2 linked regions of the Halorhodospira halophila SL1 genome follow. The protein of the gene in region 2 binds, or shares a complex with, the protein of the main gene of each other region. Links are inferred from orthologs where the notes say so. Each region holds a gene or a part of one and is shown on either strand. Other genes may lie near its edges.

Region 1 (3,562 bases), 1.4 Mb from region 2 along the record:
CTCCTCGGTGACTTCACCGTGGATCCGGCAGGCGTACTCGCGCTCGACACCGGTGGAGGGGTGCATCAGGGCGTTGGCCAACTCGCCATCATTGGTGAACAGGAGCAGGCCCTGGCTGTTGATATCCAGCCGCCCGACGGCGATCCACCGCCCGGGCGTGCGCGGCAGCCGCTCAAAGACCGTCGACCGACCTTCCGGATCGGAGCGGGTGGTCACCTCGCCCTCGGGCTTGTTATAGAGCAGGACCCGCCGCGGCGGCTCGCGGTGGACCCGCTGCACCGTGCGGCCGTCCAGCTCCACGTGATCGCGGGGCCGTGCGCGGTCGCCGAGCTTGGCCGTACGCCCCTCGATGCGCACGCGTCCGGCCTGGATGGCCGCCTCCATCTCGCGGCGCGAGCCGAGCCCGGCACGCGCCAGCACCTTCTGCAGTTTCTCCCCTGCGGGTTGATTCCCACCGTCACTCGTCACGGGTCGCCCCCTGTTGTTCATCGCTGGTTGCCGGATCCTCGTCGCTTTCGTCGCCCTCGTCGGGCAGACGCAGATCCAGCTCCAGATGCGCCTGGTCCGGATCCTGCAGCGTGGCCAGATCCGGAAGCTGATCCAGCCCGCGCAGGTTGAAGTGTTCGAGGAACCCCCGGGTGGTGGCGTACATCGCCGGGCGCCCCGGCACGTCCCGGCGCCCCACCACGCGGATCCAGCCGCGCTCTTCGAGCGTGCGGATGATCGAGGTGCTGACGCTGACCCCGCGCACCTGTTCGATCTCCCCCCGGGTGATCGGCTGGCGGTAGGCGATCAGGGCCAACGTCTCGAGGACAGCCCGTGAGTAACGGGCCGGCCTCTCCTCCCAGAGCCGCGAGACCCATGGGGCCATCTCGGCGCCAACCTGGATGCGGTAGCCGCCGGCCACCTCGCGGATCTCGATCCCGCGACCCTGGTAGTCCGCGGAGAGCTCGGCCACGGCCCGACGGATGTCATCCCGGCTCGGGGCCCGGTCGGCATCGAACAGACCCTGGATGCGCTCGAAGGTCAGGGCTTCGCCGGCGGCGAGCAACGCCGCCTCGATGATCTGCTTGAGTGGTGGCATGTTCATCGCGCGCGGATATAGATCGGGGCAAAGGCGTCGGCCTGGACCAGTTCCACCATGGACTCGCGCACCAGTTCGAGCAGCGCGAGGAAGGTCACGACCACTCCGGTGCGCCCCTCCTCGACCTGAAACAGCGCCTGGAACGGGGTGTAGCGCTCATTGTTGAGCCGACTCAGGGTATCGCTCATCCGCTCACGGATGCTGATCGCCTCACGCTCAACCTGGTGGTTCTCGTTCAGCTGCGCCCGGCGCATGACCTCCGAGAAGGCCAGCACCAGCTCGCGCAGGCTGACCGCCGGCGGTTGCGCCTGGGGCTGGCACGCCGGCGCCTCGGCCGCCGCCGGGAAGATGTCCCGCCCCACCCGGGGGAGTTCGTCGATCTGCTCGGCCACCTTCTTGAAGCGCTCGTACTCCTGCAGCCGACGGATCAGCTCGGCCCGCGGGTCGTGGTCCTCCTCCTCGTCCTCCTCGGCCGCCGCCGGCCGGGGGAGCAGCATGCGCGATTTGATCTCCGCGAGCATGGCCGCCATCACCAGGTACTCGGCGGCCAGCTCCAGGCGCATCTCCCGCATCAGCTCGACATACTCCATGTACTGCCGTGTGATCTCGGCGATGGGGATATCGAGGATGTCGAGGTTCTGTCGCCGGATCAGGTAGAGGAGCAGGTCCAGCGGCCCCTCGAACGCCTCGAGGAAGACCTCGAGGGCGTCCGGGGGGATGTAAAGGTCGTCCGGCAGCCGCCGCAGCGCTTCATCGCCGACGCGGGCCACCGGCTCGCCGCCGCCGGCTGGATCCTCGGCAGGGGTCGCCTCGGCGGCGGTCTCGCTCACCGGTACTCCAGGCCCATGGCACTGCGCACCTCGCCAAGGGTCTCTCGCGCCTCCTCGCGGGCCTGCTCACAGCCGTCGACGATGACCGAGCGCACATGCTCGGGATCGTCCTCGTACTCCCGCGCCCGCTCGCGGATCGGCGACAGCTCGGCCTCGACGGCGTCGATGATGCAGCGCTTGCACTCCAGGCAGCCGATGCCGGCGGTGGTGCAGCCCTCCTGCACCCACGCACGGGTCGACTCGTCAGAGTAGACCTGGTGGAAGTCCCAGACCGGGCACTTCTCGGGATTCCCGGGGTCATTGCGGCGCACCCGGGCCGGGTCCGTGGGCATGGTGCGCAGCTTGCGGACCACGTCGTCGGTGGGCTCACGCAGGCCAATGGTGTTGTCGTAGGACTTGGACATCTTACGGCCATCGAGCCCGGGCATCTTCGCCGTCGGCGTCAGCAGCACCTCGGGCTCCGGCAGCAGCTCCCGTGTGGTGCCGTCGAGGTAGCCGAAGAGGCGCTCGCGGTCGGCCACGGTGATGTTCGGCTGCCCCTCGAGCAACGCGTGCGCCACCTCCAGGGCCTCGCGATCGCCATCCTGCTGGTAGCGCCGGCGCAGGTCCTGGTAGAGGCGGGCGTTTTTCTTGCCCATCTTGCGCGCCGCCTCCTGGGCCTTCTCTTCAAAATCCGGCTCGACGCCGTAGAGGTGGTTGAAACGGCGGGCCACCTCGCGGGTGAGCTCCAGGTGGGCCACCTGGTCTTCGCCCACCGGCACCTCGGTGGCCTTGTAGATGAGCACATCCGCCGATTGAAGCAACGGGTACCCGAGGAAACCGTAGGTGGACAGGTCGCGGTCGTTCAGCTGCTCCTGCTGATCACGGAACGTTGGCACCCGCTCGAGCCAGCCCAGCGGGGTCATCATCGACAGCAGTAGATGGAGCTCCGCGTGCTCGGGCACCCGGGACTGGATGAACAGCCGTGCCAGCTTCGGGTTGACGCCGCAGGCCAGCCAGTCGATGACCATGTCCCAGACATTGTCCCCGACCACCCAGGGGGTCTCGTAGTGGGTGGTTAGGGCGTGCCAGTCGGCAACGAAGAAGAAGCATTCGTACTCGTTCTGCAGGCGCACCCAGTTCTTGAGCACGCCGTGGTAATGGCCCAGATGCAGCCGTCCCGTCGGGCGCATGCCCGACAGGACGCGGCTGGGTCGTTGGTTGATGTTAGCCAAGCAACGCTCCTTATCGTTGATTCGCGATTCGAGCCGGGGCGCTCAAGCGCCCTGGAAGACGCGGGTATCGCCGACCCCTTCGCGGATGACCTCGGCGGCCTCGCCGGTGAGATCGATCACGGTACTGACGCCACCGCCGGTGGGACCGCCGGCCACGACGGCATCGATCAGCTTGCCGATGCGCTCCTGGATCGCCTCGGGGTCATTGAGCGGCATGTCGTCACCGGGCATTTGCAGCGTGACGCTCATCAGGGGCTCACCGAGGGTGTTGAGCAACGCCCGGCTCGCCGGGTGATCCGGCACGCGGATGCCGATGGTCTTGCGCTTGGGGTGCTGCAAGCGCCGGGGGACTTCGGAGGTCGCCCGCAGGATGAAGGTGTACGGCCCCGGGGTATGGGACTTGAGCAGGCGATAGGCGTAGTTTTCCATCTTGG
Region 2 (5,200 bases):
GCGGCCGCGGATGATGTGCGTATAGCCGTAGGCTGCGTCGTCCACCGCACAGGCCAGGTGGTAGGCGAAGAGGCCATCGGCCCGGCGGATGACGAAATCGCCGACCTCGGCCTCCAGGTCGGTGGTGACCCGGCCTTCGGCGCGATCGGTGAAGGCGATGTGGGCGCCCATGGTCCGCACCCGAACCGCTCGCTCCGCGCGCCCGGCGGGCAGTCCGTCGCGGCAGGTGCCGGGATACACCACGCCGATGGGGCCGTGGGCGCTGGCGGCAGCCTGGATCTCCTTGCGCGTGCACCCGCAGGGATAGGCCAGGCCCTGCTCACGCAGGGTCTCGATGGCCGCTTGGTACGCGGTGCCCCGCTGGCTCTGATAGACCACCGGCCCGTCCCACTCCAGGGCGTAGGTCGTCAGGGTGTGCAGGATGGCATCGGCGGCGCCGGGCTCCTCCCGGGGCGGGTCCAGGTCGTCGATGCGCACATGCCACACCCCGCCGTGGTGGCGGGCCTCGATCCAGCCCCCCAGTGCCGCCACCAGGGAGCCGAAGTGCAACGGCCCCGTCGGCGACGGGGCGAAGCGGGTGGCGAAAGGCGGGCCGGGGGGCGTCATGCCGGCGGCGGGTTCAGCGGCCGTGGTGCTCGGCCTCGACCGTGGTCCAGATCCCGCCGCGGACATTGAAATGCGCCGTCAGCTTCATGTAGCGCGGCTGCGTGGCGGCGACCAGGTCACCAAGGATCTGGTTGGTCAGGGCTTCGTGGAACCCGCCCACGTCGCGGTAGGACCAGATGTAGAGCTTCAGCGACTTGAGCTCCACGCAGTGCCGTTCCGGGATGTACTCCAGGTTGAGTGTGGCGAAGTCGGGCTGGCCGGTCTTCGGGCACAGGCAGGTGAACTCCGGGATCTCCATGCGGATGGTGTAATCCCGTTCCGGGTTGGGGTTTTCGAAGGTCTCCAGCGTTTTCGACGGTTCCGTTGACATGGCTTTCCAAGGGTCCGGTGAGGCTTGATAATGGCCCGTTATCCTAACCGGACGCGCCCGTCGTCTCTACGATGCATCTCAAGCGGATCAAACTCGCCGGCTTCAAGTCCTTCGTGGACCCGACCTCCGTGCCCCTGCCGGGGCGCATGGTCGCCGTGGTGGGGCCCAACGGCTGCGGCAAGTCCAACATCATCGACGCCGTGCGCTGGGTCATGGGCGAGAGCTCGGCCAAGCACCTGCGCGGCGAGTCCATGACCGACGTCATCTTCAGCGGCTCCAGCGCCCGCTCGCCGGTTGGCAAGGCCAGCATCGAGCTCGTCTTCGACAACAGTGATGGCGCCATCGGCGGGCAGTACGCCGCCTACAACGAGATCTCGGTGAAGCGACAGGTCAACCGCGAGGGGCAGTCGCAGTATTCCCTTAACGGCACCCGCTGCCGGCGCCGCGACATCTCCGATGTCTTCATGGGCACCGGGCTGCGGCCGCGCGGCTACACCATCATCGAGCAGGGCATGATCTCGCGGGTGATCGAGTCCCGCCCCGAGGAGCTGCGCGTCTACCTCGAGGAGGCGGCGGGGATCTCCGTCTACAAGGAGCGGCGGCGGGAGACCGAGCGGCGCATCCGGGATACCCGCGAGAACCTGGAACGCCTCGAGGATGTCCGGGACGAGGTCCACAAGCAGCTCGAGAAGCTGCGTCGCCAGGCCGAGACCGCCGAGCGCTACCGGACGTACAAGGCCGAGGAGCGGCGACTGCGCGGCGAACTCTCACTGCTGCGCCTGCGCGATCTGGATCAGCGCATCGGCGAGCGCGACGCCAGTATCCGTGATCAGGAAAATCAGCGCGAGGCCGCGGTGGCGGAGCAGCGCCGCGCCGAGCGCGAGATCGAGGCCCTGCGCGAGTCCGCCCGCGAGCGCCACGAGGCCCTGAATACCATCCAGGGTCGCTACTACGAGATCGGCGCCGAGATCGCCTCCGTGGACGAGCGGATTCAGAGCGCCCGCGACCTGCGCCGGCGGCGTGAAGAGGAGCTGGCCGAGGCGAGTCGCGCACTCGAGGAGCTCGATGGCACCGTCACCGCCGACCAGGAGAAACGGGCCGTCCTTGAGGAGCGGGTCGAGGAGCTGGAGCCCGCCCTGGAGGCGGCCAGCGAAGAGGAGCAGGTGGCTGAATCGGCCCAGGAGGACGCCCGCGGGCGCCTCGACGCCTGGCGCGACGAGGCCGATTCGGTCCGCAGCGAGCAGACCGCGGCGCAGCGCCGCGAGGAAGTGGAGCGGACCCGTCACGATGCAGCCGCCCGGCGTGTCCGTGAGCTCGATGAGCGCATCGAGGCCCTCGACGATGAGCACGAGTCGGTGGACCTGCATGCCCTGGAGAGCGCCATCAGCGAGCTGGAGGCGGAGGAGGAGCAGCTCTCCGCCGAGCTCGAGGATCTGCAGCAGCGCCGCGATGCCGCCGCCGAGGAGCTGGAGACCCGGGCCGCCGAGCGGGACCAGGTGGCCCAGGAGCTGGAGGCGGCGCGTGAGGCCGTCTCCGGGACCCGCGCCCGGCTCACGTCCCTGGAAACCCTTCAGGAGTCGGCCCTGGGGCGACGCGGGGATGAGCGTCACGCCTGGCTCGAACGACGGGGTTGGGCCGGCGCACCGCGCCTGGCCGAGACCGTGCGCGTGGATGAGGGTTGGCAGCGCGCGGTGGAGGCGATCCTCGGCGACGCCCTGCAGGGTGTCTGCATTGAGCCGCACTCGCTGCCCAGCGAAGGGGCGCCGGACGGCGGACCGCTGACCCTGGTCGGCGATGCCCAGCAGCTGCCCGCACCGGAGGAGGACCGCCTGGCGGCGCGTGTGCACGGCAGTGAGGCGGCCCGTGAGCTGCTGGCCGGGATCCGCTGCGCCGCGGATGCTGCTGCCGCGGAGGCGCTGCGCCCCGGTCTGGCCGCCGGCGAGACCGTGGTCACCCCGGACGGGGTCTGGATGGGCGCCAACTGGGTGCGCCTGCCGGGGCAGGAGGATGCCGAGAGCGGCGTGCTCGAGCGCGAGCAGGAGATCCAGACCCTGCGCGAAGAGGTGGAGGCCGCCGAGGCGCGGGTCCAGGAGGCCGAGGGACGGCTGGCCGACGCGCGGGGTGGCGCTGCCGAGGCCGAGCGCCGCCGCGACGAGTTGGCCGCCGAACTGGGGCCGTTGCACCGCCGCCACGCCGATCTGCAGGCGCGTCTGGAGCACCGTCGGGAGGCGCTGGACCGGGCCCGGGCGCGGCGCGAGGAGCTGGCCAGCGAACGCAGCCGGTTGGTCGAGCAGCGTGATGCCGCCCGCGAGGAGCAGGAAGAGGCCGCCGCCGCTGCCGAGGAGGCGGCCGCCGGCGCCGCCACCGCCGCCGAGCGGGCCGCCGAGGTGGAGGCGCAGCAGCAGGATCAGCGTGAGCAGCTGGAGCGGGCCGGCGAGCGTCTGCGCGAGGCGCGTGAGCGCCGCTACGACCTCTCCGGCAAGCTCGAGAGCGCCCGCACGGCCCTGGAATCCGTGCGCGAGCAGTTGCGCCGAGCCGAGGAGCAGCGCGAGCGCTACGCCCGTCGTCGGGAGGAGTTGGCGAGCGCCCTGGCCGGGGACGAAGACCCGGTGGCCGAGCTGACCGAGAAGCGCGAAACCCTGCTGGCCCGCCGTTCCGAGGCGGAGACGCAGCTGGCCGAGGCGCGCAGCCAGGCCGAGCACTTGGATCACCAGCTGCGCGAGCAGGAGCAGGCGCGCACCGAGGCCGAGCAGCGCGCCGAGCGGCTGCGCGAGGGACTGGAGGCGCTGCGCCTGGAGACCGGTGAGCTACGGGTCCACCGCAGCCACGAAGCCGACGCCCTGGCCGAGCTCGGCGAGTCGGAGGCCGACGTGGCCGAGCGGTTGGCCGAGGACGCCACCGTGGATGCCTGGGAGAAGGCGCTGGAGCAGACCACCGAGCGCATCCGCCGGTTGGGGTCGGTGAACCTGGCGGCCATCGACGAGTGCCAGCAGCTGGAGGAGCGCCGCGGCTATCTGGATGAGCAGCACGCCGACCTCAACGAGGCCCTGGAGACCCTGGAGACGGCGATTCGCCGCATCGACCGGGAGACCCGCGCGCGGTTTCGTGAGACCTTCGATCAGGTGAACGAGGGCCTGGGCCGCTTCTTTCCGCGGCTGTTCGGGGGCGGGCGCGCCTACCTGGAACTGACCGACGACGACCTGCTGTCTACCGGGGTGGTGGTCATGGCGCAGCCGCCGGGTAAACGGGTATCGAGCATCCATCTGCTCTCCGGCGGCGAGAAGGCGCTGACCGCGGTCGCGCTGGTCTTTGCCATCTTCAACCTCAACCCGGCGCCGTTCTGCCTCCTCGATGAGGTGGACGCCCCGCTCGACGAGGCCAACGTCGGCCGCTTCTGCGACCTGGTCGAGGAGATGTCGGAGAAGGTCCAGTTCGTGCTGATCACCCACAACCGGACCACCATGGAGCGCGCCTCCCATCTGCTCGGTGTCACCATGAATGAGCCCGGCGTCTCGCGACTGGTGGCGGTGGATGTGGACGAGGCGCTCGATATCGCCGAGCCCGGATAACGGAGAAAGACCCATGGACGCGATGCGTTGGACCATCCTGGGCGTAGGGGTGCTGGTATTGCTGGCGATCTACGCCTTTGGCCGGTGGCGGGATCGGCGCCGCCGGAGCGCCCAACAGGAGCCGGCCCCCGGTGGGTCGGAGCGCGCAGCCGCGGGGGGCGGTCGCGCCACCGGTGGGGGCGTTGGCGGAGCCGGGACCGACGGCCCTGCTGATGATGTGCGCCCCGGCAAGACGGAGCGCCCGTTGATTGACGACGACGAGCTGCGTGGCCTCGACGATCTCCTCGCCGAGCAGGAGGAGCTCGCCCCGGAAGAGCTCGATCTGGGGCTCGACCTGGGCGAACGCCCGGCGTCGGGCCGGGCGGCGTCCACGCACGCAGACGAGCAAGGCGGAGCCGGGCCCTGGTGGCAGAACGGGGATGACGCGGCGGGCGATGCGGCCGGGCCGGCTGAGGATCGGAGCGCTTCGCCGCGCCGTTCGGCGGCCGCCGAGGCTGCGCGGGCCGGCCTGGCACCCGCCGAGCAGCCGCCGCAGACGCCGGATGACAGCGGGCAGCCGGCCCACGGGACGTCCTCTGTCGCTGAACCACAGCCGGCGGATCGGGCCGGCACCGAGCCGGCGCTGGATACCAGCCCCGGCGGTGGTGAGCCGGGA

What was found.
Region 1: the proteins of smc (region 2) and HHAL_RS02965 are in contact, whole or in part, in a crystal structure (PDB 3ZGX), measured with the Bacillus subtilis proteins. The link is inferred for Halorhodospira halophila SL1 from one-to-one orthologs.

Annotation. Positions count from the first base shown.
Region 1 is NC_008789.1:658,588-662,149, forward strand. Bases 1-3,000 are described here. They hold HHAL_RS02965 (segregation and condensation protein A), read right to left. Parts: upstream 1,915-3,000; coding sequence 1,087-1,914; downstream 1-1,086. Other genes in these bases: rluB (23S rRNA pseudouridine(2605) synthase RluB), read right to left, coding at 1-468; scpB (SMC-Scp complex subunit ScpB), read right to left, coding at 458-1,090; HHAL_RS02970 (tryptophan--tRNA ligase), read right to left, coding at 1,911-3,000. In the rest of the region: more of HHAL_RS02970, read right to left, coding at 3,001-3,128; HHAL_RS02975 (L-threonylcarbamoyladenylate synthase), read right to left, coding at 3,171-3,562. UniProt on the Bacillus subtilis protein: Participates in chromosomal partition during cell division. May act via the formation of a condensin-like complex containing Smc and ScpB that pull DNA away from mid-cell into both cell halves.
Region 2 is NC_008789.1:2,057,959-2,063,158, reverse strand. What follows is about bases 671-4,745. They hold smc (chromosome segregation protein SMC), read left to right. Parts: upstream 671-1,047; coding sequence 1,048-4,545; downstream 4,546-4,745. Other genes in these bases: HHAL_RS12740 (cell division protein ZipA C-terminal FtsZ-binding domain-containing protein), read left to right, coding at 4,559-4,745; queF (preQ(1) synthase), read right to left, coding at 671-976. In the rest of the region: tRNA glutamyl-Q(34) synthetase GluQRS, read right to left, coding at 1-606; more of queF, read right to left, coding at 620-670; more of HHAL_RS12740, read left to right, coding at 4,746-5,200. UniProt on the Bacillus subtilis protein: Required for chromosome condensation and partitioning.